Regions from separate parts of the Paraburkholderia aromaticivorans genome, predicted to be linked through region 1. Evidence: riboswitches for the same ligand, from Rfam matches in the RefSeq annotation. Region 1 holds a riboswitch; the other holds the start of a gene.
What was found. A riboswitch is a leader RNA that binds a small molecule or an ion and turns the genes downstream of it on or off. The one in region 1 is predicted to bind manganese.
Positions count from the first base shown of each region.

Region 2: another riboswitch for manganese. It lies ahead of CJU94_RS09630 (TMEM165/GDT1 family protein); the one in region 1 lies ahead of CJU94_RS05835 (sodium:calcium antiporter).

Region 1 is NZ_CP022989.1:1,297,134-1,313,132, forward strand. It holds gene CJU94_RS05815 (UvrD-helicase domain-containing protein) at 1-1,270, shown strand, start outside; gene CJU94_RS05820 (c-type cytochrome) at 1,439-2,335, opposite strand; tRNA gene CJU94_RS05825 (tRNA-Arg) at 2,611-2,686, shown strand; gene CJU94_RS05830 (outer membrane protein) at 3,067-3,588, shown strand; yybP-ykoY riboswitch at 3,690-3,870, shown strand; gene CJU94_RS05835 (sodium:calcium antiporter) at 3,962-4,972, shown strand; gene CJU94_RS05840 (HAD family hydrolase) at 5,063-6,130, opposite strand; gene CJU94_RS05850 (SphA family protein) at 7,212-8,189, shown strand; gene CJU94_RS05855 (class I SAM-dependent methyltransferase) at 8,286-9,023, opposite strand; gene CJU94_RS05860 (phytanoyl-CoA dioxygenase family protein) at 9,028-9,813, opposite strand; gene CJU94_RS05865 (GNAT family N-acetyltransferase) at 9,847-10,371, opposite strand; gene CJU94_RS05870 (hypothetical protein) at 10,368-11,345, opposite strand; gene CJU94_RS05875 (WbqC family protein) at 11,342-12,043, opposite strand; gene vioA (dTDP-4-amino-4,6-dideoxy-D-glucose aminotransferase VioA) at 12,049-13,194, opposite strand; gene CJU94_RS05885 (tetratricopeptide repeat protein) at 13,191-15,578, opposite strand; gene fliT (flagellar protein FliT) at 15,866-15,999, opposite strand, start outside.
Region 2 is NZ_CP022989.1:2,089,337-2,105,335, reverse strand. It holds gene CJU94_RS09685 (MMPL family transporter) at 1-2,040, opposite strand, end outside; gene CJU94_RS09680 (LolA family protein) at 2,040-2,750, opposite strand; gene CJU94_RS09675 (acyl-CoA thioesterase) at 2,738-3,169, opposite strand; gene CJU94_RS09670 (HAL/PAL/TAL family ammonia-lyase) at 3,166-4,761, opposite strand; gene CJU94_RS09665 (glycosyltransferase family 2 protein) at 4,748-6,484, opposite strand; gene CJU94_RS09660 (ApeI family dehydratase) at 6,481-8,175, opposite strand; gene CJU94_RS09655 (COG4648 family protein) at 8,172-8,834, opposite strand; gene CJU94_RS09650 (acyl carrier protein) at 8,834-9,085, opposite strand; gene CJU94_RS09645 (phosphopantetheine-binding protein) at 9,089-9,388, opposite strand; gene CJU94_RS09640 (lysophospholipid acyltransferase family protein) at 9,363-10,157, opposite strand; gene CJU94_RS09635 (beta-ketoacyl synthase chain length factor) at 10,141-10,869, opposite strand; gene CJU94_RS40810 (hypothetical protein) at 11,117-11,359, opposite strand; yybP-ykoY riboswitch at 11,483-11,705, shown strand; gene CJU94_RS09630 (TMEM165/GDT1 family protein) at 11,712-12,284, shown strand; gene CJU94_RS09625 (DUF4136 domain-containing protein) at 12,692-13,390, opposite strand; gene pepN (aminopeptidase N) at 13,620-15,999, shown strand, end outside.

The DNA of each region.
Region 1 (15,999 bases):
GGATTTCCCGAAGCTGCATCTGATCAAGCTGGAGCAGAACTACCGCTCGACGGTGCGCATTCTGACCGCCGCGAACAACGTGATCGCGAACAATCCGAAGCTGTTCGAAAAGAAGCTGTGGTCCGAGCACGGCATGGGCGACACGATCACCGTCACGCCATGCAACGACGAAGAGCACGAGGCCGAATCCGTGGTGTTCCGTCTGTCGGCGCACAAGTTCGAGCGGCGCGCGAATTTCCGCGACTACGCGATCCTGTATCGCGGCAACTTCCAGGCGCGCATCTTCGAACAGGTGCTGCGGCGTGAGCGGATTCCGTACGTGTTGTCCGGCGGCCAGTCGTTCTTCGACAAAGCCGAGATCAAGGACATCTGCGCCTATCTGCGTCTGATCGCCAACGCGAACGACGACCCCGCGTTCATCCGCGCGATCACCACGCCGCGCCGCGGCGTCGGCAATACGACGCTCGAGGCGCTTGGCTCGTTCGCGGGTCAGGCCAAGGTGTCGCTGTTCGAAGCGGTGTACATGGGCGGCATCGAGGCGCGTCTGTCGCCGCGGCAGATCGAACCCATGCGCGTGTTCTGCGACTTCATGCAGCGCCTCACCGATCGCGCCGAGAAGGACGCGGCCGGCCCGCTGCTCGACGAATTGATGGACGCGATTCACTACGAAGCGTATCTGTACGACGCGTTCGACGAACGTCAGGCGCAGTCCAAGTGGCAGAACGTGCTGGAGTTCATGGAATGGCTGAAGCGCAAAGGCACCAAGGCTGAGCCTGCGGGCGCCGCGGCCGACGAAGCAACCGGCTACGACACCGCCGACGGTCTCGGCGACACCGGCAAGAATCTGCTCGGTCTGATCCAGACCGTCGCGCTGATGTCGATGCTCGAAGGCCGCGAGGAAGACCCCGACGCCGTGCGGCTCTCGACGGTGCATGCGTCGAAGGGGCTCGAGTATCCGCACGTGTTTCTGGTGGGTGTCGAAGAAGGCATCATGCCGCATCGCGGCGGTCCCGACGACGAGCCGATCGACGACGCGCGCATCGAAGAAGAGCGCCGGCTGATGTATGTCGCGATCACGCGCGCGCAGCGCAGCTTGCATCTGAACTGGTGCAAGAAGCGCAAGCGCGCGCGCGAAACGGTGGTGTGCGAGCCGTCGCGCTTCATTCCCGAAATGCTGCTCGACGACGCCCCGCCGCCGACGCCCGAAGAAGCGCCGATGTCGCCGAAAGACCGGCTTGCGAGTTTGAAGGCGCTGTTGCAGAAGCCTTGAGCGAGTGCTGTGAACGCTGGGATCTGGCGAAGCACGCGTGTTCGGCGGCGTGAGCGGCAAAGTCGGCGATCCGGCTACCGCGTTCACTGCGGCCGATACGAAAAATCCCTGCGCCGCGTTGCCGTGGGCAGGGATTTTTTTGCGACGTCGCTGACGTGGCAGTGGCTCTTACTTCACCGCGCTGACCATGTAGTCGACGGCGGCTTTCACGTCCGCGTCGGAGGCATTCGAGCCGCCCTTTGGGGGCATCGCGCCCTTGCCGTGCAGCGCGTAGTTATACACCGTGTCCATCGGCTCTTTCAGACGTGGCGCCCAGGCGTCCTTGTCGCCGAACTTCGGTGCGTTCAGCACGCCGGCCGCGTGACAGGCCTGGCAGACTTGCTGGTAAAGCGCCTTGCCGGCTTGCGAAGCATCCGCGCTTTGCGTGCCGCCGGCTGCCGGCGCCGCCGCTTGCGGCACGCTGGCCATCGCGGCCATGGCCGCGGCCGCCTGGGCCGCACCCGCGTCAGAAGCGCCGACCGGTGCGGCTGCGGCCGCATCGGATGCCGCCCCGGCGCCCGCCGCAGGCTGCGCCGGTTCAGGGAAGCTCGCGCCGGAATTGTTCGCCATGTAGGTGACCGCGCGGGCGATTTCGAAGTCACTGTAGTCGTCCGGGCTGGTGCCGCCGCGCGGCGGCATGGCGCCCTTGCCCGCGAGCGCGGTGTGCAGCAGCGTGTCGAAGCCCTGCGCGATGCGTGGCGCCCAGTCGGCGGTATTGGTGAATTTCGGCGCGCCTGCCGCACCCGATGCGTGGCACGCGGAGCACACGGCCTTGTAGACTTCTTCGCCGGACTTGTAGACGCGCGGCGCATTGGCGTCGCGAATGTCGACCTGGGCGAACGGCTTGATGCGGGCGGTGACCTCGGCTTCGGAGAGAGAGTCTGTGCCGGCGCCGGTGCGCGTCGAGTTATCGACGTAGACCGCCAGCAGAACGATGATGACAATCGGGACAGCAAACCCGGCGATGACCGCGGCGATGAGCTGTGCTGGGGTTTTGATCGGGGCTCCGTGTGGTGCTTCGCTCATGCTTGTCTCGTCTCCGTGGGTATGTGAGCGGTACAGCGTGACGGCAACTTCTTGTTCTTAAATCAGCCACGGACGATTATAGACGCAAGATTTCGACGGCGGCGAGGGGCGCGGCGGGGTGTTCAGCAGGCGTTTACCCGCATCGCACGGACCGGCCGGAAGGCGCCCGGTGCCGTCATTCAGGCCGTCCGGTGGACGGTATGGCCGAAACCGGGTATCCTTTCGGTCTCGCTTTGGCGTCGCATCCATCCTGGTTGCCGCGCTTTCGTGTTGAAGCGCCCGTAGCTCAATGGATAGAGTACTGCCCTCCGAAGGCAGGGGTTGCTGGTTCGATCCCAGCCGGGCGCGCCAAGAAGAATCGCTTTCGATCAAGGGCTTGTGCTTTGTGCGCCAAGCCCTTTTGTTTTTCACGGCCTTGCGTGCCCCTCCAGCCCGCTTTTTCCACATAAGCCACGGACACGCGCGTTGACGGTCCGTCTACGATCTGGTCTGTGCTGACGGAATTATCCCGAAGCATCCTTGATCTTCCGATCATCGATTAAGAATCAGACGTAAAAACCCCGTCTTCTGAAATTTCCAATTGCCGCATCCTATCCGCTTAATTAGCATGCGTTGACCATGCAAATCGCATAACGCGTGGACATTTCCGGAGCGGCATTTCAACAATCGCTTCCCTAATTAATAAAAGGCGCCGCGAAGCATTCGCACGCCAGCTGCTTATTTTGCAGATCATGTCCAGAATAACCCGATTTATTTTAAGCGCATCCATTGTGATGCTATCCAGCCTCGTGCACGCGCAATCGGTCGTGCCTGTCACTGCTGCGAGCCGATTCGCCGGTCCCTATCTGGGCTTCAAGGTAGGCGTGAATAACTCCGACGCATCCGGCGTCATCAATAAAGCGTCGCATACCACGGTTTTCCCGGGTTTCACGGCAGGCTATAACTTCGACATCGACCGGTTCGTTGTGGGCGCCGAGGCCTTTTCCGATTTACATCACGGCTCGACAACATATAAGGACGGCGGAATTGACGCGAAATTCGGCATGCCGTTCAATCAGGTTTTGCCTTATCTCCGCCTTGGATTCACGGGAGACGATCCCGACACGCGCTTTCATTGGGGTTTGGGCGTCGAATATAAATTTGCCAGGCACGTCAGCGCGGTAGGCGAATGGACTACCGACACCAGCCATTGCGACGGCACCAAAAGGACAAACAACAGTTTCATCATCGGTCTCCAGTATCACTTCAATTGACCGGTGCGAGCCGCGGCCGCGTGACGAACCCGTGGAACGTCGCATTGCCGATCCGCTTTCACCGCAACAAGGTTGTTGAAAGCATCCCCAACCGTTAGAATCGCCCGGTCACTGGGGAGTAGCCTTCCTTCATCCCATGAAGGAGAGCGCGTCAACATACTTGGCCGATAGGTCATGGCGCGTTCGACCGTGTCGGTTTGGCGAGACCATTGGCGCACTGCCTCGTTCTGGTCGGACGGGTGGCGGTGCGTCATTGGTTTGTCATCTACGTCCGACCGCGGAGTTGTCCCGTGACACATCGTTGTGCCCCGCCAGTCTCCCCTTTGGGCCGTCCATCGCGCCGGCGTTTCTGCGTGCTTGCGGGGAGCCGCGCATGACCAGTCTATTGCTCGAACTCGCTGTCATGCTGGTCGTCATTCTGGTGGCCGCCGAACTCTTCACCAACGCGCTCGAGCATCTGGGCGAACGCCTCAAGATTTCCGAGGGCGTGACAGGTTCGCTATTCGCCGCCGTCGGCACCGCTTTGCCCGAGACCCTCGTGCCGCTGCTGGCGATCGCCGGCGGTACGGCCGATAGCGCGGTCAATCAGGAGATCGGCGTCGGCGCGATTCTGGGCGCGCCGCTGATGCTCTCCACTCTCTCCACGTTTCTCATGACGCTCGCGATCCTCGGCTCGCGCGGCGCGAGCGGCTGGGTCGCGCCGGAGCGGACCGGCTTCACGCGCGACCTCAACTACTTCCTGTGCGCGTTCGTGCTGGCCGCCGCGGCGATGTACGTGCCGCACGAGCAGATGATCGTGCGCGCGCTTTTCAGCGTGGCGCTGGTCGGCGTGTACATCACCTATGTGGTGATGACCTTCCGCGCATCGAATGAGTTGGTCGATGCCGGTCACGGCACCGAAGCGCCAGGCAAGATGCTGATCTCGCGCCTCGGCGTGCCGACCAACATGGCGACGATCGTGGTCCAGCTGGCGCTCGCCGTCGCGTTGCTGGTGTGGGGCGCGGAAGGCTTCATCCACGGTGTGCGCGGCGTGTCGCAGGCGCTCGGCGTGTCGCCGCTGTTGCTCTCGTTGCTGATCATTCCGATCGCCACCGAGCTGCCGGAAAAGGTCAACAGCATTCTGTGGATTCGCCGCGGCAAAGACACGCTGGCGTTCGGCAACATTACCGGTGCGATGGTGTTCCAGGGCACCTTGCTGCCCGCGATCGGCATCTTGCTGACGCCATGGACCCCGCGTATCGAAGTCGTGACCGGCATCGTGATCACACTCGCCGCCGCGGCCTGGCTGCGGATCAATGTACGCGCGCGCGGCGTGCCGGTGTGGGCGTTGCTGGTTTGCGGCGTGCTGTATGTCACGTATCTGGCGATTACGCTGACCCGCTAGCCGCGCCGCTCAACGCCTCATCCGGCGCCAGGCGACACAGTCACGGAAGGCCGTGCCTCGGCCGCCTTCCGCGTTTGCGCCCGTTTCCGCTCACCTGGCCGGTGCGCCGGCCGCGGCTGACGTCGCCGCGTTGGCCGGCTTGAACACCGTCTTCCAGTCATCCTTCATGTCGACGACGAGCCAGCCCTTCGCGCCGGCCTCGTCCAGACCTTTGCCGAGCTTGCCGCTCTTCGACGCGCGGTCATACTGGTATTCGCGTTGCGCATCCGTGTGATGCACGAGCGCCGCGAGGCGCGGACCGTCGCCTGCCGAGGTCCATTCGAGCATCGGCGTGTCGCCATCCGCGTTGCCGAACGCGATCACCGGCCGTCTGCCGATCACGCGATCGATGGCGAGCGGTTTAGCCGCGCCATCCGCTAGCATATCGACCTGCGCGAGGCGCGTGAGCGAGATCGCGCCATTGGTCTGGCTGTACCGGTATTTGACAGTGCTACCGATCACCTGCTCGGGTGGAATGCCAACCATGCGCTGAGCCGCCTCGCGGACGAACTCGACATCGCCACCCGTCGCGAGATAGGTTTTGAAGCCATTCGCGCGCAGGTAGGCGAGCAATTCGAGCATGGGCTGATACGCGAGATCGGTATATGGACGGTTAAAGCGCGGGTCGTTCGCGGAGTCGAACCATTCGTGCACGAGCGCGGCGAACTGCTCGCCCGTCATGCCCGCGTGCGCCGCGGCCAATATGCGCATGGAGCCGGCGTCGCCGCTTGCCGCCACAGTCCCCGGATTGCCTTTGAGGATCGAGCGGAACGGTTCCTGACGCTTCCATTCCGGATGCCTTGCGGCCACGGTCTTCACCCGTTGCAGCGCGAACACCAGTTGAAACGGGGCGGGCTGCTCCGGCCACAGTGTGCCGTCGTTATCGAAGACGGCAATGCGGTCGGCGCGTGGGATGAAGTCCTTGGACTCGGGCGTCGTGACGAGCGTGACGAAATCGACGATCGAGCGTTTGGCCTTCGTGTCGTTCCATGATGCCAACGTCGCGGTCGTCGATGCGCCTGCCTGCGATTCACCCCCGTCCTGGCGCGGCGTAACGGAGCAAGCGGAAAGTGCGACGACGGTGAAGGCAATGCAGTAACGGTGCAGCGTGCGAATCATGAAGGCCTCATCGAAAACGGTGGGTCGAAGCGGGAGCGAGCGTCAGTCTAATGGGCCGACGCGCTCATCGCAGCCTTGGCAGGATGTTTCAGGCAGGGCGGTGGAGTCCGTTCCGGCACGATGAATACCCATCAAATAATTCGAAGGCGGGGCGGCGCCTCGTTTGGGCCGGCGCTTCAGCCGCGTTACAAATTTATCTCTGTCCTTGCCGGAAACGTTGCTAGTATTCCCAACGATGCCAGCGTGGTGAATCATCCACTTTCCGCATGCTTCGTTTGATGCGGCGTTTCTCGTTTTGAAGGAGCGCTCATGCAAGCCCCCGTAGCCCGCCACGCCGCCTTTCCCGCCTGTCCAGATGACATGCCGCGCTTCATTCCCGCGGCCCCGCATTCGCCAGTGTCTGGCTGCCCTGCCGCATGAACGCGCGCGCAAAATGAAATCGATTCGAATCGGACACGCGAACGCCATCATTGCGTTGGGACGATTTCGCGTCAGGCAAAAACAGGCGCTCGCCGCTAGGAATACCCATGGACGAGGCCCGATCACCGACTAATAAATGGCGAGAACGACATCGAATACCTTTGTCAATCGCTCGAGCGGGACAAAGTGTTTTTATTCGGATACCGACGCATCCGGGGGGAGGGTTGACGGCAGTGGGCGCTACACTGTGAGCTTCCCTGGAGATCGGCTGCTGGGCGTCGAAGGCATCCGGTCTCTTGCGATATACAACTGGCATCGCTTTTTTTTCACTCGACCCGCAGAATCGCTACGCGCTCGCCAAGCAGAACAAAAACCTGACGGTCAACGCAAAAGGCTTACTCACGTTTTTGCGAGCAAAACGCGCGGCCGGCGAAGTCAGGTTCGCTGCTTGGTTGCCGGCGTTCGCTATCGCAAAGTTCTCTCTGACCTTGCGCGCCAACTGGCTGCGGCAAGCAGTACTCGATGAAGACTGGACGCCGCCGCCCATCGTGTGCGAAGGCCAACGCATGCGCGCAGTTGCCCGTGTGCGGCTTTGCGACGCAGACGGTCCGAAAGCGGTTCGACGGGAGTGAGAATGCCGAACTTGTATTTGACGAGGACGATGATGAGTCAACCTAACCGTTTCTTCCCGACGAGGCGGCTGGCCGCCCGACTGTGCACGGGCGCGCTTCTGACCACGGCGGGCGTGAGTCTCAGCCAAACGGCGTGGGCGACCGAGGGCGGCATCGGCCGGCCGATCACCGGCATGCAGGTGACGCCGTACGGCGGCGTCGTGCCGCCGACCAACGACTGGATCGTGTCCGCCGCCACGATCTACTACGAAGGCTCGTTAGGCGCGAGCAAGTCGATTCCGATCGCCGGACAGGTCACGGCCGGCGTCAACGCGACGGCTGAATACACCATTCTCGCCGCGGTCAAGACGTGGGGCATTACCGTGGGTGGCTGGAACTTCGCGTCCTCGTTCGGCGTGCCGCTCCAGTACACCGACATCTCGTCGTTTCATAGCCGCTTGCCGAACGACCACGGCACGCAGTTCGCCGATTTCTTCTTCACGCCGGTCATCGCCGGCTATCACCTGACCAAGACCGACCATGTCGCGCTGAGCGTGCAGATCTATGCGCCGACCGGTGCCTACAACCCTAACCGGCTCGCCAATGCCGGGCAGAACACGTGGACCTTCACGCCGACGATCGCCTATACGAAACTGCTTCCGAAAGAGAACATCGAGTTGTCGCTGAACTATGGCCTCGAGTTCTACACGCCCAATAGCGACACCCATTATCACAATGCGCCGGTCAGCGTGCTCGATCTGCTCGCGCTCAAGCGCTTCAGCAACGGCTGGGGTGTCGGCGTAGTGGGCGGCTACATTCAGCAGATCGGCAACGACAGCGGCGGCATCGCAGACGTCGTCGGCGGCAGTCAGGGACATTCCGTCGGTCTCGGACCCATGGTCACGTGGTCCGGCAAGATCCAGAAGACGCCGGTGTCGGCCGCGCTGCGCTGGGTCAACGAGTTCAACACCAGCAACCGGCCGAAGGGCAATGCGGTGCAACTGTCGGTTAATGCGACTTTTCAGTGACGCGGCGCTATTCGAGCCGCACACTGCCCGTAGATGGCAGACGGCGGCCGGCTCAGGCCGGCTGCAAACCAGACCCAACGGCTGGAGTCGCCCCGATCAATGCTCCCTCTCGCGTTCGCATACCGCATACACGCTGGAGCACAAGTCGGGATAGACGCGCCCCAACTCGAAACAGCCGTCCAGATACGCTCTGGAGATAATGCCCGCCTGCAGCGCCGCATCGATCTGGAAGTTGGCGAGACCCTTGAAAAAGACGCCGCCCTCAGTCACTGGGCGAAGCTTCGCGGCACGCAGATCGGCCCGCAGCGTATCGATCGAATAGGTCACCCGGTGACCGTGCGCGGCTTCCGCTGGCGTCACGGCGGCGTGATGGTCGATCAGCCCCATGTTGACCGCAATCTGCCGGGAGCCGGCGCGCGCATTCGGCGCGGCGACGAACAGCCGGCCACCCTCGGATAGCCAGCTGCCGATCCGGCGCAGGACTTCGACCGGATGATCGAGATGTTCGAGCGTATGGATGAGGAAAATGTTGTCGTAGCGTCGCGACGGTTCGAAGGTCTCGAACGTCGAGTGATGAAACTTGACGGCGCCCCTGGTTTTATCCGAAGCAACGGCAATGCAGTCCGCCGATGCTTCGACCACTTCCACCGACGCGAAACGCTGCGTCAGAAGGCGCGTAAAGTTGCCTTCGAAGCATCCCAGTTCGAGCGCGTTATCGCTGGCGAGAAAGGGCTCGAATGTCCGAAGCATGTACTCATGCATCAGGTAATCGAAGTCGTAGGCGTAGCGATGTTCCGGATGGTCTTTCGCTTCCGCGTTGTAGTCTCTGCTCATGTCGTCAATCCTGTCCGCGTTGATAGAACCGCTGCTCCACCGGCACGTAAAACTCATCGAGCGACTCCGGCACGCGGGCGTTGAAGCCGAGCACCTGGCGCATCCATGCGTTACAGCGGTCGAGATGGCGGTAGCCGAACAGCCTCGCGTAATCGAGCTGCGGCTTGAAGAATGGGCTGGTGAACGTCAGTGTCAGCGCCCGGCGCGGCGCGTCGGTGGTATTGCGCCCAGTGGCATGCCACATGCGCGAATCGAACAGCAGAACCGAGCCGCGCTCGCCGGTCGCACGCGCGGCCTGCGCGTAGAACTGTTCGTCGGTGGGCTGCTGCTGGATGTTTTGCGAGTGCGGGAGGATATGCGTCGCACCGTTCTCGAGCGTGAAATCGTCGAGCATCACCAGTGCGTTCACCATGAAGCGCCGCGTGTCCGAGCCGAAGCGGATATCGCGATGCACGTTCTGCACGTACGAACGCGAGTCGCGCTCGTTGATCACGCCGCCGTACGAATTCAGGATGAAGTTGCCTTCAAAGTATCCTTTGAAAATCGGCTCCAACGCCGCGAGCTCCGCCAGCAATTCGACGTAGCACGGATCATCCATCAGCAGGTGATGCAAGGTGCCGGCGCTGTTTTCCAGCACGCCGTTGCGTCGTCTGATTTCGTCGCGCAACGCGAGCGAAGGACCCAGCGCCTCGACCAGCGTGTCGAGCAATGCGCTGCGGATCAGGCGGGGAAGCACGGTCCAGCCTGCCGTTGCAAGCGCAGTGTGGTGTTGAGCGTCAATCATGTTCATGAGTGGAGCGAGGCAACGGCAAAGATGAAGGGCTCAGCGTCGGTCATCGGCCAGGATGGCCATCGGAATGACGTCGAGATAGCGGCCGCCTTTGAAGGCGGCCTGGCGCAACAGACCTTCGGCACGAAAGCCCACCTTCTCGTAAAGCGCGATGGCGCGCGCATTGGATGCGAGCACGGTCAACGAAATGCGGTTGAGATTGAGGTCGCCGAATGCGTGTTCGAGCGTCTGACGTGTCGCGGCCTCGCCGATGCCTCGGCCGCGCGCCGTCTGCGCGCCAATTTGAATAGAGAACTCCGCGCAGCGGTTCACCCAGTCGATGCCCAGCAGATAGGTCACGCCAACGACTTCCTGGGTGGAGGCGAGGCATACGGCAAGACGCACGTTGCCCGCGCGGGAACCGAGGTAACTATCGAACCATTTGTTGTCGATCTCCGCGCCCACATATCGGAAGGCGCCGCCCAGCAAGCTGACCAGTGCCTTGTCGGCGCGCCACGCATTGATGGTCGGCAGGTCGCCGCGTTCGATCTCGCGCAGGAATATCGTGTTGTCGCTCATGTGAGCCGGTCCAGTAAGTGTTGCACCATCGGCGCGAGATCGTCGCGCGTAAGCCGCTGATCACAGGGCAGGCAAAGTGTCGAACCCGGGAGAGCGCGTTCGAAGTCCGGCGCGCCTTCGGCGTCCGCAACATCCGGCCAGTAGGTGGGCGTATAGATGCGCCGGGCGCGAAGCGTTTCACGCACGCCGGCCGGCGCGTCGAAGAAGGGGTAGCAGAGCGGTGCCGCCTGTTCGTCGTAGTGAAACGTGAAGCGGTTGTAGCGCTGCAACTTCTCGTGCAGAAAAGCGAAGTTCTCGACTCGGCGTGCCCGCACACTGTCGTAATCGATGCCGGCGAGCAGCCGCTCGGTCAATGCCGACATCCGCAACGGCTCCTGGTGCTTCAGGCTTTCTTCAGCCGCGGCGTAATCGGCGTAGCCCGCTTCGGCGTCTTTCGCGAGTCGTGTCAGCAGATGCCCACAGCGCTGCAATGAGCCATCGTCAGTTGTTTGCGGCAACTCGATCGGCTGCTGTGTGACGAGATACCCGCCGTCCGGCACGCCAAGAAATTTTCGCGGCGAGTAGAGCGTGGCGAGGCAATCGGCGGGCTGCGCGAACAGCGCCTGCGCATTGTCGATCAACACGCGCTCGCGTGGAAACCGGCTGAGGACATCGTCGATCTGGTGAGCGCACAGGCCGAAATAGTTGACGTAGACGAGCCACTCACCGTGCGCGATATTGGCCGACTGCACGCGCAAGCCGGAGTCGAGCCGATAGCGTTTGACCGGCGTGCCGGTCATGCGCAGCGGCTCGATCATCGCATCGCAGATGTACCAGGGCATCCAGACGGCAGTCGGCCGCCCGGCGCGCAGCAATGCAAGAAACGCCGCGCGCGACGACTGAAAGCGCAGCGCGTTGCCGTGAAGCGGCGCTTCCACTCGCGGCAGTTCGAGTTCGAAATATCCGCCGATTGCACGCGGTTCGCGCGAAATCATGCGTTCACCTCGACGCACAGCATATCTCTGACGCTGTTTCTGCTATTGAACATCAGCACGTCGAGAATGGATAAAGCCGGATGAAAAGCGTCGTCGTTGAACTGCGTATAGGGGGATAGATTCGGCTCGATAAAGGCGAGCTCCACGCCGCGTGCCGAGAATGCGTTGCTATCGTAAAGCTCGCGGCCGCCCGGCAGGTTCACATAGGTGGCCGCTTGCTCTTTCATGCAAATGTCCAAAACCCGCTCGGTGCCCTTGAGTTGCGCATTGCCATACTGCGTCGACGACGGGACGAACTCGGTGTCGATCTCGAGGTATCGGCAGATTTCCATCACCGTGTGCGAGGCAAGCAGTGAAATGGGCGCGAGGGGCTCCGTCAGAATCCGTCCGATCAACGTGCTCACCTGCGGGTAATAAGGCGCTTTGGCATAGGCGTGCCGAATCGATTCGAGCAGCTTGCGCAGCCAGCGCTCGCGCGGTTCGACCAGCACCTCGTTGATCTTCAGCATCGGACTCGCGCCGCTGAGCGGCACGGTGAGATAACGCACCTGGTCGCCCTGCAGCATCCGGTTGCGGTTGATCCAGCCGTTCTTGATGAAGTTCACGTCGTCGTAAAAGACGAACTTGTCGACAGCCGCTGCCAGCTGAAAATACCCGATATACGGCAGCAGGTAGGGCTGCATGATCGCGAGCTTCATGGCGTTCAGGTATCCGCGATGATCCCGATGATGCGATCGAGCATGTCGTCTGTCAGCGCCGGGAAAATCGGCAGACACAGGACCTGCTGCGCAGCGGCATGCGCGACCGGCAGATTGTCCTGACGCGCGGAAGGCAGGCCGCGATAGATCGGAAAGTCCGAGATCAGCGGATAGAAATAGCGGCGCGCGTAGATGTTTCGGTCGCGGAATTTCTGATACAGCGCATCCCGGCTGATCGGATAGTCCGGGCCGACGAGAATCGGAAAGTACGAGTGGTTCGCGACTTTCTGGCCTTCCTTCGGCAGGCAGCGGATACCGCGCACGTCGCGCAGCCGCTCGCGATAGATCGCGTCGATCCGCGCGCGCCGTGCCAGCGCTTCGTCGATGTGCTGCAGTTGCAGCAGCCCGAACGCGGCGTTGATTTCGCTCATCTTGCCGTTGATGCCGGAGGCAACCACGGTCACCTCATCGACGAAACCGAAGTTCTTCAGATGGTCGATGCGCTGTTTGGTCTTGGCGTCCTGGCAAATGATCGCGCCGCCTTCGAACGTGTTGAACACCTTGGTCGCGTGAAAGCTCAGCACGGCGAGATCGCCGTGTTCGAGCACACTGCCCGTCTCGGTCTGCACGCCGAACGCATGGGCCGCGTCGTAGATCACCTTCAGATTGTAGTTGTCGGCGATTTTCTGAATCGCCTCGACGTCGCACGGCTTGCCGTAGCAATGCACCGGCATGATGGCGGTGGTCTGCGGCGTGATCGCGGCCTCGATTTTGGCGGGATCGAGATTGAGCGTGTACGGATCGACGTCGGCGAATACCGGTTTGATGCCGTTCCAGACCAGCGAGTGCGCGGTGGCGACGAACGAATATGGCGTCGTGATCACTTCACCGGTCACGCGCAGCGCCTGCAGTGCGGTGAGCAGCGCGAGCGTACCGTTGGTGAACAGCGCCAGATGACGCACGCCGAGGTACTTGCACAGCGCCTCTTCGAACTGCTGGTGAAACGGACCGGCGTTGGTCAGGATCTTGCTGTCCCAGATCTGCTGGAGATAGGGAATGAATTCTTCGAGAGGCGCAAGATGCGGCTGGGTAACGTAAATGCGCTCGTCGATCTGCGGCTCGATGGCCCCAAGCGGTAAGGCAGCGTTCACTTGTTTTCCCCCGTCCTCGACTGCGTGGTGGCGTCGCCCGTGGCGGCGATGGCTTCTTCTGCTGTGACTTCGAACGCGACCGGCGGTTGTTCGTTGCACCAGCGTTGCCACATGATTCGCAACGCGCGCGACAAACCTGCGGCCACCACTTCAGGCCGGAATGCCGCCGAGGCCATGCAGCGTTCGCGCAGCCCGGTGCGCAGCGCGGCGAGCGCCGGGATATCCGAGGACAACGCGACCCCCTTGGCGACGAAATCCGCCTTGTCCCTGGCAAGGAACTGCTCCAACCCGACGTGCGACATCCAGGTGGCGCCGGCGCGGCTCGGCAACGTGTCGCCTGCAATCGTCAAGGTCGGCACGCCCATCCACAAGGAATTCAGCACGGTGGTCGAACCCGTGTACGGGAACGTATCGAGGCAGATGTCGACGTGAAAATGCTGCTGCAGATAGACCGGAATGCTGGAGCGGCGGCGGAACATCAGACGCTCGCGCGCGATGCCCGATTGGGCGAACCAGTCGATGAGAAGCTGTTCGTCCTCGTCGGTTGCGATCGCGCCCAGCAACATTCGCGACGACGGTTGCGCGTGAAGCAGTTCCGCCCAGAGGGCGATCACGTCGGGGCGCAGTTTGTTGAGGCGGTTAAAGCTGCCGAACGTCACGTAGCCGTTGTGCATGGCCGGCAGGATGTTGACGGGCGGCGCGCTTTTTTCCGGCAGGAAGGGCGCGTTCGCGGGCAAATGGACGATCTTCTCGGAGAACATGCGCTCCGGCTCGCCGAACGGCACACCGAACCGGTCGACGAGGTAATAGTCCATCGCGCTCAGGCCGGTCGTGGCAGGGTAGCCGAGCCAACTGACCTGGATCGGCGCGGGCTTGCGCGCGAACGTGAGGAGACGATTGCGGCCCGTGTGCCCGGACAAGTCGAACAGAATGTCGATTCTGTCGTCGCGGATCCGGTTCGCCAGGTGCGCATCCGGCATGCCGGTGACCTGGTGCCATTCATGGGCGCACTTGCGCAGCAAATGGGTGTAGTCGTCTTCCAGGATGTGGTTGTTGTACACATGAAGCGAGACGCTGGCATCGGTCGCGAGGCGTTCCATGATCGGCAGCAGATACGAGGCGACGGCGTGACGGAACAGGTCGCCGGAAACGAGGCCGATCTTCAGCTTGCGATTCGGCGTGCGCTTGTTGACGTGACGCGGCCACTGCGCGCGCACCGGTGCTTCGTGCTGTTGGGCGAACTTGAGGTGTTCGGCGAACAGTGTGTCCTGCTTGACCTCGGGATTGTGGGCGAGCGAAAACAGATAGTTGTCCGCCGCGATCGCGTCTTTCGGGTCCTTCTCCAGAGCGACGCTAAAACTCTCCTGCGCCTCGGCCACCATGCCCAGATCGAGCTGCAGCACACCCAGTGTGTTGTACATGCCGGACGTGTCCGGCGCCAGCTCGATCGCGCGCCGTGCCGCAGCCAGCCCCTCGGCCACGCGTCTCTGATAAACCAGCGACATGCCGTAGATCCGTTGCGCTTCGGCAACGGCCGGGTTGATCGCGATGATCGCGCGGCAGACTTCTTCGGCGTCCTTATGCAAGCCTTTCAGTCGCAGCGTATCCGCGAGGACGGTGCGGCTTTCCAGTTCTTCCGGCAGCAGTTCGGCGGCTTTGCGCAACGGCATGAGCGCGTCGTCGTAACGGCCCAGACGGTGCAGCGCAATCCCGAACCAGCGCCACGCGTTACCGTCGGCGGGGAAGCGCTGGGTGAGGGTGCGGGCAAGTTTGACGGCGTCGGTGATCTGGCCTTTGTTGTACAGCGAGGTGAATCGCGTCGTTTCCTGCTGGCTCACGCGCCGTCCGCTGGCGATCGTGGATTTGCCGGCGTCCGCGGCGGCTTCTGCGGTCTCGCTATCCGTTGCGGCAGCCACGCTGCTGGCTGTCGGTGGATTCTGGTCTGCCGCAGGCTGTGTCAGGACGATCTTGCCGGGATTCGCCATCCGCACGATCAGGCCGTCCACCGCCGGGCCCTTCAGGCCTTGTTTCTGGCCCATTTCCAGCGCAAGCCACGCGGCAGCGGTTTCGCCGGCGTCGATCAACGCGCTGATATAAGCCACCCAGTACTGGCCGTTGTGCGGCTGTTGGCCCAACGCCAGCTCGAAACGGGGCAACGCGTCTTTGGGACGGTCCGTTTGAACGAGCAGGACGCCGTGGTTGTAAAGCACGTCCGAGTGCTGCGGTTGTGCGTCGAGGATCGCCTGATAGAGCGCTTCGGCGTCGTCGAATTCGCCCTTGTGGTGGTGCTCCAGCGCCGTTTGCAAAACGAGTGCGATGTCGTGCTCGAGCTGTTGTTCGGGCGTCAAGGGTTCAGCGGTCGGCTGCTCGTACAGGAGAGTCATGGTCTCAGCGCAGAATGGTCTATGACGGAAATTGTGCGACGGGGAGGGCGTTTCCGATGCTCGGAGATGACGGTAAAAAGGCCGCCTGTTTAGCGTATGGAGAGGGAGGACGGAAAGCCGGAAGACAGGAGGAAAGCGGGACGAAAACAAGAAAAAAGCCCGCACGAGGCGGGCTGAGGGAACGAGCGCGCCTCACTTCGGCACGTAGTTCTTATTGTCGGGTCGGCCGGTCGGACCGGCTTTGTTGGGGCGCATGTCGCTCAAGGCGGCTGCGTTCCGGGTGATGTCTACAGGCGGGCCATCCGCTGATATTCGCCGGCGGCCCTGGTGCGCCCGATTGCCGCGTCGAACTCGATATGCAGTTCGTTCTGGGTGAGTGCCGCGTCGGCGAGCAGCGCCGCGTCGATCGCCTGGATCTGGC
Region 2 (15,999 bases), 790 kb from region 1:
ATAGCGCAGCATCAGCAGAACCAGCACGAGGCACAATGCGCCGCCGAGCCACCAGCCGCTATCCACGCGATACGCGCCGAACAGCTTCGACACGCTCGCAGCCTTGTCGACGAACGCGACGCCAGGCAAACCTCGCGCGGTCGCGATCAGCGCGGGTTCGTTGCGCGGCGTCACGCCTTGCGGAATGACGACCGCGGCATAGGCTTTCGCCGACGCATCGACTTCGCCGAGCCAAAGGTGTCTGTACGGTTGCGACCACGGCGCCGCGAGCCACGTATCGATCGTCAGCGGGGTTTGCGGTTTCGCGTACGCGGCGAGCCAGGCGTCGGCCACTTCATCCTTGAAGCCGGCTTGCAGGAGCGTGGCGCGCAATGCGGCGCGATCGTCGAACACACGTTGCGCGAGCAACGCGCGGTCTTCATTCTGCTGTTTCGCGGACGGCACGAATTGCGCGACCGACTGATAGCTGCCGACCTTGTTCGCCGTGCCGTTCAGCGCATCCAGTTTCGTGCCCAACGCTTCGGCGCGCTGGAGCACGAGCTCCGGCGTCTCGCCGCGCACCACGAAAAACTGCGCGCTGTTATCCACGCCGACCGCCTCGCGCACCTTGTCTTCCTGCGCGACGAGCGCGGGATCGCGCTGGATCAGCAGATGGATATCGTCGTCGCTGGTCAGACGCAGCCAGCCGGGAATCGCCAGCAACAGCAACAGTGCCGCCACGAACCACGCCCGCTTGCCGCCGATCGTGCGATGCCACCCGGTCAGCACGCGCGCCGCGCCCGCGAACACGCGCTGCGGGCTGCGTTTGGGCGCGCGCGTGAGCAGCGCGGGCAGCAGCCACAGCACGGAGGCGAACGCCGTGGTGATGCCCGCGATCGCGAAACAGGCAATCTGCTTGAGCGCAGGAAACGGCACCCACGTGAGGATTGCGTAGCCGAGCAGGCTCGTCGCGAGCGCCACGCTCAACGCGGGACGCACGGCGCGCGCGCCACGATGCGCGTCCCAATCGCGTTGCGCGCCGAGATAGACGACGAAGTACTGAATCGAATAGTCGACGGCCTCGCCAATCAGGCTCGCGCCGAATACGAGCGTCAACAGATGCAGCTTGCCGAACACCAGCATCGTCACCGCCAGCGCGCAGACAATGCCGAGCGCGGTCGACACGAAGCCGAACAACAGCAGACGCGGTGAGCGGAACACCCACATCATCAGCAGCGCGATGCCGCACAGCGAAGCAATGCCGATCAGATGCACTTCATGCTCCGACGCACCGCGCGCCGCTTGCGCGTAAAACACGGCGCCGGTTCGCGCCACCGAGACATCCGGGAACGCCTGCTTCAACGCGCCTTCGCCTTGGGCCAGCGCCGCGAGCACGGCGTGCTGCGTCTTCGTTTCGTAGGCGGAGCCCGGCAGCGTCGCGACGATCAGCACGCTGGTGGCGGCGCCGCGATGCGACACCAGCATGTTGTCTTCGAGTTCGAGATTCGAGGTGGCGAGCGGCAGGCCGCCGAGCCAATGTTCGAGCCAGCCGAACGGGTCGTCGGCGAGCGGCGTGGTGAGTCCGCCGCGCAGCGGGCTGTAGATGCGCTGGGCAAGCGTGTCCCGCAGCGTGGCGCCCACGGCGTTGCCCGCCAGCGCCGTTCGGTCGCCCGGCGCCAGCAAGCCGAACCGGTACGGCATGTATAGCGCCGCGATCTGCGACAGGTCGAACGGCGGCAGTTCCGCCGTCACGGAACCGAACGCGCCGCTCTTTTGCAATGAAGCGCCCAGTTGCTTCGCAGCGGCTTTCGCGTGCGCGTCGTCATTGCTGGTGACCAGAAAAACCGTGCGGTCGCCGAGCGCGCTCGCCAGCGTATCGACCGCCTTTTCGGCGACCGGATCTGCCTCGGTCGCGGGTAAGAGCGCGAGCAGATTGGTTTGCAGCGGCGACGGTCCGGCGAAACGCCAGCCGCAATACAGCGCCGCCACGAACGCGAGCAGCAACCACGCGGCGCGCATGCCCCACGCCTGTTTCGTGGACCGCTGTTGCAGCATCTCCATCACGGCGCCCCGAGCAGGCCGCGCTCAGCCGCGGTGAGTTCGGTGACGGCCGCGCTCTTTGTAAACTCGAGTTGGGTGACGTCGCCGTTCGCCAGCGTGATGCGCAAGTTCTGTAGATAGTCGCCGCCGCTCATCGCCAGACCTTTGATCGACTGGGCGATCTGCGGCTGGTTCGGTGTGAGTTGCATGCGCCATTGCGCGGCGCTGCCCTGGGCTTCGACGTCGAATTGCGAGTACAGCGCCGACAGATCGCCGCCGAGCATGGCGCGCATCATCTTCGAGACTTGCGCGACGCCGCGCGTGCCCTGTGCGCCGTGAGTCGTGACGCGCCCGCCATTGGCGTCGACTTCGGCGACGCCGGCGTCGGTGATGATGTAGGTGGCCTGGTAGGGCTTGTCGATCTGCCAGATCACGCCGCGCTCGCGGAAAAACACCAGCGAGCCGGTGCTGACGAGCGGCTGCTTCATCGCGGCGAGCGTTTGCGTCTGCGTGAACTGGGCGCGCACGCCCTTGGCTTGCGCGAGGCGCGCGGCGATCTGCGCGACGAGCGCGGGGTTGCCCGCGGCAGGCGCGCCCTGGGTCGCCGATGCCGCCGCGGCAGGCTGCGTCCATGCGGTCACGGCGAACACAGCGAACACAGCGGCTACGGTCGTCACGCTCAACGCGCTCAATGCGCCCACGAGCGCGGCACGCACATTCATCGTCCCCATACGCGCTCCAGCTTGTCGAACACGACCGGCGGCGAAACGAACTGCAACTCCTGGGTCGCGGCATCGACCGCGACCTGGATCGTATAGCCCTTGGTCAGCCGCGTGCCAGACGCGCAATCGACGATTTCATAGCCTATTTTCAGGCGGTTTTCGTGTTCGAGCAGTTGCGTGCGCACTTCGATCTGCTGACCGTAGGTGGCCGGCCGTACGTACTTCAGATGCGCCTCCACGATCGGCCACAGGTAACCGGACGCCTGCATCTCGCGATAGTCGTAGTCGAAAGCGCGCAGCAGCGCCGCGCGGCCGATCTCGAAGTACTTCAGATAGTGACCGTGCCAGCACACGTTCATCGCGTCGACGTCGTGGAACGGCACTTCCACGGTCGCGCTCGCGCTCAACACCTTGCGGGACCCGGTCATACGTTCGATCCTCCACGATCGTCCCGCAGCAGATCGCACGCGGCAATGCGCGCGGTCAGCGCGCGCAGCTCGTGTTCGAGCGCGCGGTCTTCCTCGACGAAGGGCGACTGCGCGCTTACGCTGTCGATAAACGTTCGCAGCGGCGCGGGCACCGGCGTTGCGCTGTCGATCTTCAACCGCAGGCGAGCGGCCTGCACCGTCGCGAGCGTATGCGCGGCGGCGACCTGCTCCGTCAGTTCCAGCACGCGCAAACAGTCGCGTGCGGCGATCGTGCCCATGCTGACCTTGTCCTGGTTGTGCGCCTCGGTGGAGCGCGAGAACACGCTGGCGGGCATGGTGTTCTTCAATGCTTCCGCGGTCCATGCGGACGACGAAATCTGCACCGCCTTGAAACCATGATTGATCGCGGCGCGCGCGGATGTCGCGCCCGACAGATTGCGCGGCAAGCCGTTATTGAAATTGACGTCGACGAGGAGCGCGAGCTGCCGGTCCATCAGATCGGCCAGATTGGCGACGGCCACCTTCAGCGAATCCATCGCGAAGGCAATATGACCGCCGTAGAAGTTGCCGCCGTGCAGCACGCGTTCGTTGTCGGGATCGATCAACGGGTTGTCGTTCGCGCTGTTCAGTTCGTTCTCGATATCGCGGCGCACCCACGAGAGCGCGTCGCGCGCCACGCCGATCACATGCGGCGCGCAGCGAATCGAATAACGGTCCTGCAGACGGTGGCCCGGCGTGTCGTCGCGCCCGGCCAGGTCGTCACGGATCCATGCCGCCGCTTCGGCCTGGCCGGCGTGCGGCTTCACTTCGAACAGCATGGCGTCGAAATGCGCGGCGCGGCCGTCGAGCGCGACGGTGCACAGCGCCGTCAGCCGCGCGGTAAGCCTCGTGAGATGGTCGGCGCGCGCGAACGCAAGACAGGCGAGACCCGTCATCACGGCGGTGCCGTTCATCAGCGCGAGCCCCTCTTTCGGCGCCAGCGTGAGCGGCGTTTGACCGAGCTCGGTCCACACGTCGCGCACGCTGCGCAACTGCCCTGCGAACATCACGTCGCGTTCGCCCGCCAGCGCGGCGGCCACATACGAGAGCGGCGTGAGATCGCCGCTCGCGCCGACCGAGCCTTCCGACGGAATGCGCGGCAACACACGATGGTTGACCAGATCGGCCAGACGTTCGAGCAACACCGAACGCACGCCGGAAAAGCCATATGCGAGCGAATTGAGCCGCGCGGCGATCACCGCGAGCGTTTGCGCGTCGTCGAGATACTGGCCCATGCCGCAGCCGTGATAACGCGTGAGTTGCAGCGGCAGCGCTTCGACCAGGTCCGTCGGCACGTCGACCACGCAGGCGTCGCCGTAACCGGTGTTCACGCCGTACACGGTCGCGCCCGCGGCCAGATGCCGGCGCAGAAAATCCGCGCCGCGCTGGATGCGCGCGCGCCATGCCGGATCGGCGCTCAACGCAACCGGCGCACCGTGCTGCGCGATCGCGACGACCTCCTCGATCGTCAGCTTGCGCCCGCCGATGACGACCGCCGCCGGCTTCAAGCCGGCGCCCGCGTTCGGCACATCGATCAGATCATGTTCGGCCATTCGCGCCTCGCTTGGGGCTGGCCCAGAAATCGAAGAAGTTGAACCATTGGTAAGGTGCCTTGCGGCAATAGTGTTCGAGACGCACGGCATAGCGCTGCGCCCACGCGGCGAGATGCTGCGCGCGTTCGCGGCGCGGCAGTTCGATGCGCTCGGCGAACGGCTCGAAGTAAAGACGGTAGCCGTCGTGCTCTTTCAGACAGAAGAACAGATAGACAGGGCAGCCCAGCGCGTGCGCGAGCACATAAGGCCCCTGCGCGAACGGCGCGGTCGAGCCGAGAAATTGCGCCTCGGTCGTGCGGCCTGCTTCGTGCGCGGGCACGCGGTCGCCGACGATCACCAGCAACTCGCCGGCATCCACGCGCTCCTGCATCATCACCGCGGTATCGGGTCCGAAGTCACGGACTTCGAGCAGATGCCGCGCGAACTCGCTATTGGCCGACGCCAGCACGCTATTGAAACGGCGCGCGTGCTCCGTGTAGACGACCGCTGTGACCTTCGCATACGCGCCCTGCGCGGCGAGCGCGCGGGTCATCTCCAGATTGCCGAGATGCGCGCCGATCACGAGCGCGCCCTTGCCGCTCGCCACCAATGCTTCGAACGCCGAAGGATCTTCGAACTTGACGTCGGCGTTGTTGACGCGGCCCGACCAGGCGGCGAGCTTGTCGAAGCCCGACTGCGCGAACGCCAGCATATGGCGGTACGCGGACAGCCAGCCGGGACGGGGCGTGCCGCCCTGCGGCGCGGCTGCGCCGAGATGCCTGAAATAGTTGCTCGAAGCCTCGCGCGCGGCGCGGCCGGTGAGCAGAAAATACGCGACGATCGGATGCAGCCAGAGCGCGGTGAAGCGCCGGCCGAACAGCTTGCAACTGAGCGCGAGCAGCGACATGCCCAGATGGCTGCCGCGTTCGGCGATACGCCACCAGTCCTGAGCGTTCTGCTCGCCCGGTTCGCTCTGCCTTTCGGCGTGCGCGGCGCGGCGCGGGATCACCTTGTGCGCGAGCAGCATCGGCAGACGCCACAGCATGCCGAACACGAGCCGCGTATGACTGCGGCTGATGCGCACGTTGTCCCACAGCACGTCGAAATGCGAGACGCCGTCCGTTGCATAGGTGACGCGCGTCGGGATCGAGCGGAACGCGGCGCGCCGCCAGTACAGACGCACGAGGATTTCGATGTCGAAGTCCATGCGCGTGGGCAGCCTCACGCTGTCGATCAAATTGCAGGCCAGCGCGAGCGGATAGAGGCGAAAGCCGCACATCGAATCGCGGATGGTCAGCGAAAGCGTTTCGATCCATACCCACACATGCGTCAGATAGCGGCCATAAAGACGCGCTTTCGGCACGCTCTCGTCGTAGACGGGGCGCCCGAGAATCACCGCGCCCGGTTCGGCGCGCGCCGCTTCGATGAAACGCGGCACGTCCGTGGCGTCGTGCTGGCCGTCGGCGTCGATCTGCAACGCGTGCGTGTAACCCGCCTTGCGCGCGGCGCGCAGCCCCGCCATCACCGCCGCGCCTTTGCCGCCGTTGACCGGCAGACGCAGCAGCGAGAGTTGCCCCGCGTATTGCTGCGCGAGCGCGGCGAGCACCTGCTGGGTAGCCTCGTCGCTGCCGTCGTCGACGACGAAAAACGGCAGGCCGTGAACCGCGAGATGGGCGACGGTCGCGCCGATCGCGTCCTGATGGTTGTAGATCGGAATGACGATGCAGGGGGAGAAAGCCGTCATGCCGGCGCCCCGTAGACGATTACGCCGGACGCGCATTCGCGGCCGTTCGCGCGGTACGCGAACTGCACGCGCCGGCGCGCCGCCTCGTGCGCGAGCGTGAGCTCGAGCACCGCGCCCGGCGACACCGGCGCCATGAACTTCAGACGATCGACGGACGCCACCGCGCGCACGGCCGGCAAGTGATCGGCGGCAAGACGTATGGCCCAGTCGACCTGGACGACGCCGGGCAGAATCGGCAGGCCGGGAAAATGGCCGGCGAAATGCGCGAGCGTGGGCGGCACGCGCAGCTCGTAATGCAGCGTGTCGCCGCTGCGCGCTTCGGCCAGCACCTCGACGCCTTCGCTGCGCGGCTCGAAGGCGGCCGCCACGGCGGCCACCGGCAGTTTGCCGCGCGCGTCGAACGGCAACGTGACGCGAAAACGCCAGTGGCGCGGCAACACCACCACGTCGAAATATTCGGCGAGATGCCGGCGCAGAACCTTTGCGAGCGCGACGCGGCCTTCGTCACGCAATGCCGCGCCGCCCGCTTCAGTCAACGCCACCACGGCGCCGACGCGCTCGCGCGAGGCGCCGGCAAGCGGCACGATCGCGGCTTGCGCCACATACGGATGCAGCGCGAGGCGCGCCTCCAGTTCGGGCAAGGACACGCGTTTGCCGTCCAGCTTGAGCACGCGGTCGAGCCGGCCTTGCAGACGGAAACGGCCATCGGCGTCGAAGGCGATCCTGTCGTCGGTACGATGCCAGCCCGCGTGATCGAGATGCGGTGAGCGGACGTTCAGTGCGCCGTCTTCGTCGCGGCGCACTTCGATGCCCGCCACCGGCTGCCACGCGTCGGTCTGATCCTGGCGTCGCCACGCGATGCCGCCGGTTTCCGTGCTGCCATAAATCTCGAGCGGCGCGGCGCCATAGGCCGCGGCGTATTCCTGCGCGGCCTCGAGCGCGAGCGGCCCGCCCGACGAGAAGAAGACGCGCGGCGCCGGCATCAGGTCGGCGAAGCCGGGCAACGCGGGCCAGCGCGACAATTGCGCGGGTGTCGAAACGATCACCGCCGCGCCGCATTGGTCGATCTGCGTTTGCAGATGCAGCGGTTCGATGCTGATCGCGCGGTCGAATGCGCGGCCGGCGGCAAGCGGCCACAACACGCGAAACAGCAAACCGTAGATGTGGTGATGCGGCACGCTCGCAAGCATCGTCGCGTCGCCGATCAGCGCGCCCCACTGCTGTTCCAGCGTATGCACTTCGGCGTTGAATTGCGCGAGCGTCTTGCGGATCGGCTTGGGGCGGCCGCTGCTGCCGGAGGTGTAGAGCGTGAGCGGGGCTCGAGCGTCGATGTGCGCTTCGTGGTTGACGGCGGCTTCGGCGCCGGGCGCAAACGGCGGCAAATCCGCGTCGGTCAGCACGGCGTCGTAAGCATCGGCGAGATCGGCCAGATAGCCCGGCGTCGCATTGGCCGGAATCACCGGCTCCTTGCCGCACGCAAGCAACGCGAAGAGCGCGCAGGCGAAATCGAACGGATCGTCGATACACAACGCATAGCGTTGCGCGCCCTGCGTTTGCACGAGCGCGATCAACGCGGCGACGCGCGCGCGAAACGCCGCGCGATCGAGCACGGTGGCGCCGTCGCGGCAAACCGGTGTCGGCAACGCGGCGCTCGCATCGACCACCGACAACAGATCGTGCAACGCGATCATGCCGCCTCCGACCGCGCGGCGCGCGGCAGCACGACCAAGTAACGCCAGATGACCTCGGCCACCAGCAATACGCCGATCAGCCCATAAGCGATCGCGCCGTTATAGAGCGACCAGTTCGCACGGCTCCAGTACAGCGCCGTATAAGCGGAAAACGCGCCGTTCAGCGCGAAGAATCCACACCACACCTGGGTCACGCGCCGCGTATGGCGCACCGCGCCTGGCGGCAAGTCCGGATTGCCGAGGCGCGCGAATTTTTCGATCATCGACGGCCCGCGCACGAGCGTCGCGCCGAACGCAATCAACAGGCCCAGATTGACGAGCGACGGATAAAGACGCAACAGCAGTTCGCTATTGGTCAGCACGATCGCCGCGGACGCGCAGCTCAGCAAACCGACCACCGTCCAGTCGATCGCGGAGAGCCGCCGCAGCGAGCTCGCGACCGGCCCGCTGCCGGCCCAACGCTGTAGCCAGAGAATCGCGAACAGCATGCAGCCGACGTAACGCGGCGTGTCCCAGCGCCACGCGCACAGGATCAGCGCGGGGTACGCGAGCTTCAACAGGATCTGCACGGCGGTTTTGCCCAGCTGGCGCGCGGTGCCGGGCGAGGCACCGTCGGCCCGCTGCGCCGCCGCTTGCGTTCGCGAGCGCGCGGCGGACATCAGCCTTGTGCCGCCAGCAGGGATTCGACCGCACCGATCACATCGCCGACGGTACGCACCGACTTGAACTCTTCCGGCTTGATGCGGCGTCCGGTCATTTCCTGCAGTTTGATCGCGAGGTCGACGGCGTCGATGCTGTCGAGATCGAGGTCTTCGAACAGATGCGCGTCGGGCGTGACACGCTCAGGCTCGATCGCGAAGTTCTCTTTGAAGATGGCGCGGATGCGCTCCAGAATCTCTGCCTCGGACACGATTTACTCCCCCTTTCTGGTTGTTTCGTTCACAGCGTGCGCCGCTTCGCGCTGGCTCGTCACGAGCGCCGCCAGCGTGCTGATCGAGCGGAAGTGTTCGCGCGTGCGCTCGTCGTTCGCTGCGATGGTCAGTTGGTATTGTTTGCGCAGCACGATGCCGATTTCGAGCGCATCGATCGAATCGAGACCGATGCCGTCGGTGTCGAACAACGGTGCATCGTCGTCGATATCCGCCGGGCTCAGATCTTCCAGATCGAGCGCTTCGATCAGAAGCTGTTTAATTTCCAGTTTTAAAGAATCCATAATCGAACAGGTGCTGAGTAATGTGTGCTTCGACGGCGCTCGTCACGCTGCGCGCAGCCAGAGCCGGTGGAGTGTCATGGGCCGCGAGCCGGTCGACGCCGAGCGGCTCGAGCACGTTCACGCGCATTCGGAACGCGCGTGCCGGCACGTCGTACCAGCGCATCTGCTTGGTGAATGCGGGCGGATCGCAGTCCATCAGCACCGGGACGATGGGTGCGCCGACTTTCAGCGCCATGTGCGCAAAACCGCGCGAAAAAGCGTGCAGCCGGTTCGGCGCGGGGCTGCGCGTGCCTTCCGGAAAAATGATCATCGTATAGCCCGCCGCGAGCTGTCTCGCGCCGGCCTCGACCAGCTCCGCCGGATCGGCATTGCTGACGTATTCCGCCGAGCGCACGATGCCCCAGAAACACGGGTTGCTCCAATGCGCGTTTTTCACCACGCAACAGGCATGCGGCGTAAGCGACAGCAGCACCATCACGTCGAGATAGGTCGGGTGATTGGCGACCACGATCGCCGGCCTGCCGGTGCGCAACGCCTGTACGCCCGACACCTCGAGTTCCATCACGCCGATGCGCTGCAACACCGCGACCAGCGCGCGGAAAAACCAGTGGATCACGCTCGTCACCGCGAACTGCCGTGACGCGCGATGCGGCCACACCCATGCAAGCGGAAACACCACCACGGAAAACAGTACGCCGCATATGCCGAAGACCACGAAGGCCATGCCGGTTGCGCAGAACCGCCAGAGATAATCAAGCCGCGCGGTCATGCCAACTCCAATGCCAGATGGCGCCGGCGCCTTGCCATGCAGCGGACAGGCCGGTTTCCAGACAATGCTGCACGGCCTGGCTCTGGGTCGCGAACCGGGTTGGCGAGGCGGCCTCGCTCGCCGTGGCTTCGCTCTCCGGCGCGGACTCCCGCGAACTCTCGCGGGACACGATGCACTCCAGTGCGCCGGTTGCCGTTTTGCTACCGAGCAGGATCGCGATCGCACCGCCCGGCACTTCGTCTTCAATCGTGCCGTACGCCGGGTCGGCCGGCTCGTCGGCATAGACCAGCAGCAGCGGCGAATCCGGCTGTGTCGCGTACTGCGCGTGGGCTTCCAGCAGCGCGTACCCGAGCGTTTCAGCACCGGCCGAAATCGCGCTCGCCGCCGAGCGGTCGCCACGCGCAATGCCGAACACGCCGGTCATCGCATTGAGCACAGACAGGCTGAAGGCGGTCGGCGACACCGGCTCGCCCGCGCTGATGGCGCGCAGGATATCCGTGGTACGCCGCAGTTCGCCGTGGCGCGAGGCGAAAACGACCCGCGTCGCGTTGTGCGCGACACAGTCGTGCGCGACCTTCAGCGCCACTCTGGACAGAGTGCTCAGACGACGCCGCACGATGGGCTCGATGAAGCCGATATCGGGTGCGGCAGATGCGGCAGCAGGCCAGCTAGACCAGCGAGCGACCGGAATAGTCCAGTGCAGATCGGGCATATCGGTGTTCGCGCGTAGAAGCGAGGAGAGGCTGAAGCGCCTGACGGACTACGGCACCGTCACAGCGTGTACGCGCCGCGCGGACCGGCAACCTCCAGCCGGGGTCGATCCAATCTTCTGATCTTATATAGGGTTCAGCCATATAACGGCACTTGGCCCCGTTTATTGAGGTACCCTCGCCGTTTGTCTGGAGAATCGTCTCCGGCTCCCTATGGTCGCGGAATCATACTGAATATTCTGGGATAAATCAGCCATAAAAGACGTATCCATCTGTATCCGTATCTGTCGTGCGACGCCCGGCGAAAAAGCCGTTGCGCACGCCGACGGGATGTTTTCCGGATGCGCGGCCAAATGCAAAACCCACTAGCGGCGTGACTTGCAGTCGTCTGGACGCGAAAACAATTCGCGGCTCTCCGCCATTACTTTCAATTAACTTTCTGAAAAAATGTTTCAGATTGGCGGGATTGCATTGCGCTGGCAAAGCACTCACACGCCGCGAGCCATTTGCACAGAAATATACGACGCCGGGTCCGTCTCAACTTCGTTCGGCGCGCAACAACCGTGAATGCGGCGGACGCAATCCCTCATGGGGCGCGACTGCGCCTGTTATACTCCGTCCCTCATTGGGGAGTAGCCGCCCCGCGGCACGTGCGCACCACGGTCATCCGGATGCGCCACACGTGTGGTTCGCGGGGGCGCCTGTCAACAGACTTGGCCTGTACGGCCATGGCAGCCGCAGCCTCTGGCCTGGCGAGACCGATGATCCACACACCGCCGCAACAGGGCCCGGCGTGTCGTGGGTCGTCGCTCGTTCATATCTCGGCCCGGGGAATCGACACAACGTGGATCACGCTTTTCTCATTTCGACCGGAGCGGTCGCGCTCGCCGAGATCGGCGACAAGACGCAATTGCTCTCGCTCGTTCTGGCGGCCCGCTATCGCAAGCCGCTGCCGATCATTCTGGGCGTCCTCGCCGCCACGCTCGTGAACCACGCCTGCGCGGGCGCGCTCGGCGCCTGGCTCGGCTCGCTGCTCACGCCGACCATCATGCGCTGGGCATTGGCCGCGTCGTTCATCGGCATGGGGCTGTGGATACTCGTTCCGGACAAGCTCGACGACGAAGAAGCCAATACCAGCCGCACGCACTTCGGCGTGTTCGGCGCGACCGTGGTCACGTTCTTTCTCGCGGAAATGGGCGACAAGACGCAGATCGCGACGGTGGCCCTCGCCGCGCGTTTTCATGACTTCTTCGGCGTGGTGGCCGGCACCACGCTCGGCATGATGATCGCCAACGTGCCCGCGATCCTGCTCGGCGACCGTTTCGCTCATCGGCTTCCGACCAAACTGGTGCACGGCATCGCGGCGGTGATGTTCGTGATTCTCGGGACGATGGCGTTGTTCGGCGTGGGCGTTTAGGCGGGTGGGCGGCCAGGCGGGGTCTAGGTCGGCCGTTGGTGCGTCGTTGGTCGGCCCGCGGCCGGCGCGTGGTCTCCGGTCGTGGTTTGCCGTTTGCCGTTTGCCGTTTGCCGTTTGCCGTTTGCCGTTTGCCGTTTGCCGTTTGCCGTTTGCCGTTTGCCGTTTGCCGTTTGCCGTTTGCCGTTTGCCGTTTGCCGTTTGCCGTTTGCCGTTTGCCGTCGCCGGTCGCGCTCGCCGGGGTCCGCTCGCCGTTCTCGGTGCGCCGTTCCGCTAGCGCGGCAGTTTAGGCCGTTTCGCGCTTGGCCGGGCTCCACCAGGACAAACGGCCCGGCAGCTCATCCCTGCGGGGCCGTTCGTTTTGTTCGCTGCCGGCGCTCGCGCTTCCACGCGTCGCCCGTCGACAGAAGCTACTGCACGACTTTCGCGCCGGAGGCCGGCGCCGGCGCCGCCGCGGGCGCGGCGCCGGTAGCAGCAATTTCATTCGATGCCGCCCCATTCCCGTTGAGCGGAATCTTCACCGTGTGAACCACACCGTTGCCGAGCGGGAAATCGGCAAGCGCGCTACGCACCAGAAAGGGCATGGCGCGAACCAGCGACGACTCGCCGCCCGAATTGCGCGCCGTCACGTTGTAGACCTCCTTGCCGGTTGTCCGCTCGGTGATCCGTATGCCGAGCAGATGCGTGAAGATCGGATAGCTCTGATTCACGTACGTGGTGGGATACGGTCCCCACGGACCCCACGGATCGAACGGCCGCCCCCAGTACGGCGCAGGCCACGGGTTGTAATACACCGGTTCAGCGACCGTCACCATATCCGAACGAATCCCGTACGACAGTCCGACCAGATAGCGCGCCTGCGCGCTGTCGACCTGCCGGAACGCGTGCGTGGCGAGCTCGCTGGCGACAAAGCGCTCGTAGGTGCTGAGTTCGAGATTGTTCTGCTGGTCCGCGGCCCGCGTGAATGCATAGGTACGGGTGGCATCGTTGCCGCTCCAGTCGGAGAAGGCCGTGACCTGGGTGGTCACGTAGGTCGTGCAGCCGGAAAGCAGCACCGTCAGCGCGGCGAGCAGCAGCGTGGCGCGGCGGGTCCATCGATCGATTTTCATGGTCTACCTCGTGAAACTTCTCAATGCCTCTGTATTGTTCGTCATGACCGGCCCGCTCGGCGCGCAAGCCTTTTTGCACCGCGCGGCCGCCCGATAATACGCTGACCAGGCATATCGGTAAAAAGTTCGCTCCGCACAATTCGCCGAGGCTTTGTACAATGGCTCGACATGCCCGGCTCGCACGCCAGAAGCGCGCCTGCCGGCTCGAGTTCCAACACTACAGAACGCCATGGCCGATACCGCAACGCCCAATGTGATTCGCCGCGCCGACTACGCGCCGCCCGCCTTCCTGATCGACACCGTCGCCCTGGAGTTCGATCTGGTTCCCGAACGCACGGTTGTCAGGAACACGATGCGCGTGCGCCGCAATCCGGAGGCGTCGCGCGCCGCGCATCTGGAGTTGATGGGCGAACAGCTCGAATTCGTCAGCGCCGCCATCGACGGCCAGCCGTTCGCCAATGCCCACGCGCACGAACACGGCCTGCTGCTCGACAATGTGCCGGACCACTTCGAACTGACGCTCACGAGCATCTGCAATCCGGCCGAGAACACCACGCTGTCGGGCCTTTATGTGTCGGGCGGCAACTTCTTCACGCAGTGCGAGGCCGAGGGCTTTCGCCGCATCACGTACTTCCTCGACCGCCCGGACGTGATGGCGACCTTCACGGTCACGCTGCGCGCCAGCAAGGCCGATTATCCGGTGCTGCTGTCCAACGGCAATCTGCTCGAAGAAGGCGATTTGCCGGACGGCCGCCACTTCGCGCGCTGGGAAGATCCGTTCAGAAAGCCGAGCTACCTGTTCGCGCTGGTCGCCGGCAAGCTCGTCGCGCTGGAAGAGCGCGTGAAGAGCGGCTCGGGCAAGGAAAAGCTGCTGCAGGTATGGGTCGAGCCGCACGATCTGGACAAGACCCGTCACGCCATGGATTCGCTGATCCATTCGATCCGTTGGGACGAGGAACGCTTCGGGCTCGAACTCGATCTGGACCGCTTCATGATCGTCGCGGTGAGCGACTTCAACATGGGCGCGATGGAGAACAAGGGGCTCAACATCTTCAACACGAAGTACGTGCTGGCGAATCCCGAAACGGCAACGGACACGGACTTCGCGAACATCGAGGCCGTGGTCGGCCACGAGTACTTCCATAACTGGACCGGCAACCGCGTGACGTGCCGCGACTGGTTCCAGCTGAGCCTGAAAGAAGGCCTGACGGTATTCCGCGATCAGGAGTTCTCGGCTGACATGGCCGGCGGCGCGACCGACGAAGCCGCGCGCGCCACCAAGCGCATCGAGGACGTGCGCGTGCTGCGCCAGATGCAGTTCGCCGAAGATGCGGGTCCAATGGCGCATCCGGTGCGCCCGGAAAGCTACGTCGAGATCAACAACTTCTACACGATGACGGTCTACGAAAAAGGCTCGGAAGTCGTGCGGATGTATCAGACCCTGTTCGGCCGCGACGGCTTCCGCAAGGGCATGGACCTTTACTTCAAGCGCCATGACGGCCAGGCCGTGACCTGCGACGATTTCCGTCATGCGCTCGCCGACGCGAATGACCGCGACCTCGCGCAATTCGAGCGCTGGTATAGCCAGGCCGGCACGCCGCGCGTGTCCGTGCGCACGCAATACGACGCCGCGCAGCATCGTTACAGCGTGACGCTCACGCAAGGCTATGGCGAAGCCGCGCCGGCCGCGCGCGAGACGCAAAAGGGTCCGCTGCTGATTCCGTTCGCGATCGGCCTGATCGGCAAAGACGGCCGCGACCTGCCTCTGCAACTGGAAGGCGAAGCGCAGGCCGGCAAGGCGACCACGCGCGTCCTCGAATTCACGCAGACCGAACAGACCTTCACGTTCGTCAACGTCGCGCAGGAGCCGCTGCCCTCGCTGTTGCGCAATTTTTCGGCGCCCGTGATCGTCGAATACGACTACTCGGCGGAACAGTTGGCGTTTCTGCTGGCCCACGACAGCGACCCGTTCAACCGCTGGGAAGCCGGCCAGCGGCTTGCCACGCGCGAGCTGCTCACGCTCGCCGGGCGCGCCGCCACCGGCGTGCCGCTGCAACTCGACGACTCGGTGGTCGCCGCGTTCGCACGCGTGCTGACCGACGAAACGCTCTCGCCTTCGTTCCGCGAACTCGCGTTGATGCTGCCTTCGGAAGCGTATCTGGCCGAGCAGATGGCCGAATCGAATCCGGCCGCCGTGCACGCCGCGCGGCAGTTCGTGCGCAAGCGCCTCGCCAATGCGCTCAGGAGCGACTGGCTCAAGCTGTACGAGCAGCACCGCACGCCGGGCGCGTATGAGGCCACGCCGGAAGCGTCCGGTCATCGTGCGCTCAAGAACCTCGCGCTGTCGTACCTCGCGGAACTGGACGATCCGGCCGAGGCCGTGCGTCTCGCGTCCGCGCAATACGACGCGGCGAACAACATGACCGACCGCGCGGCGGCGCTGTCCGCGTTGCTCAACGCGTCGGCGGCCAACGGCGGCAGCGCCGAGGCGCAGCAGGCGCTGGACGACTTCTACCAGCGCTTCGAAAAGGAGCCGCTCGTAATCGACAAGTGGTTTGCCTTGCAGGCCACGCAGCGAGGCAGCGCGCAACGTCCGGTGATCGACATCG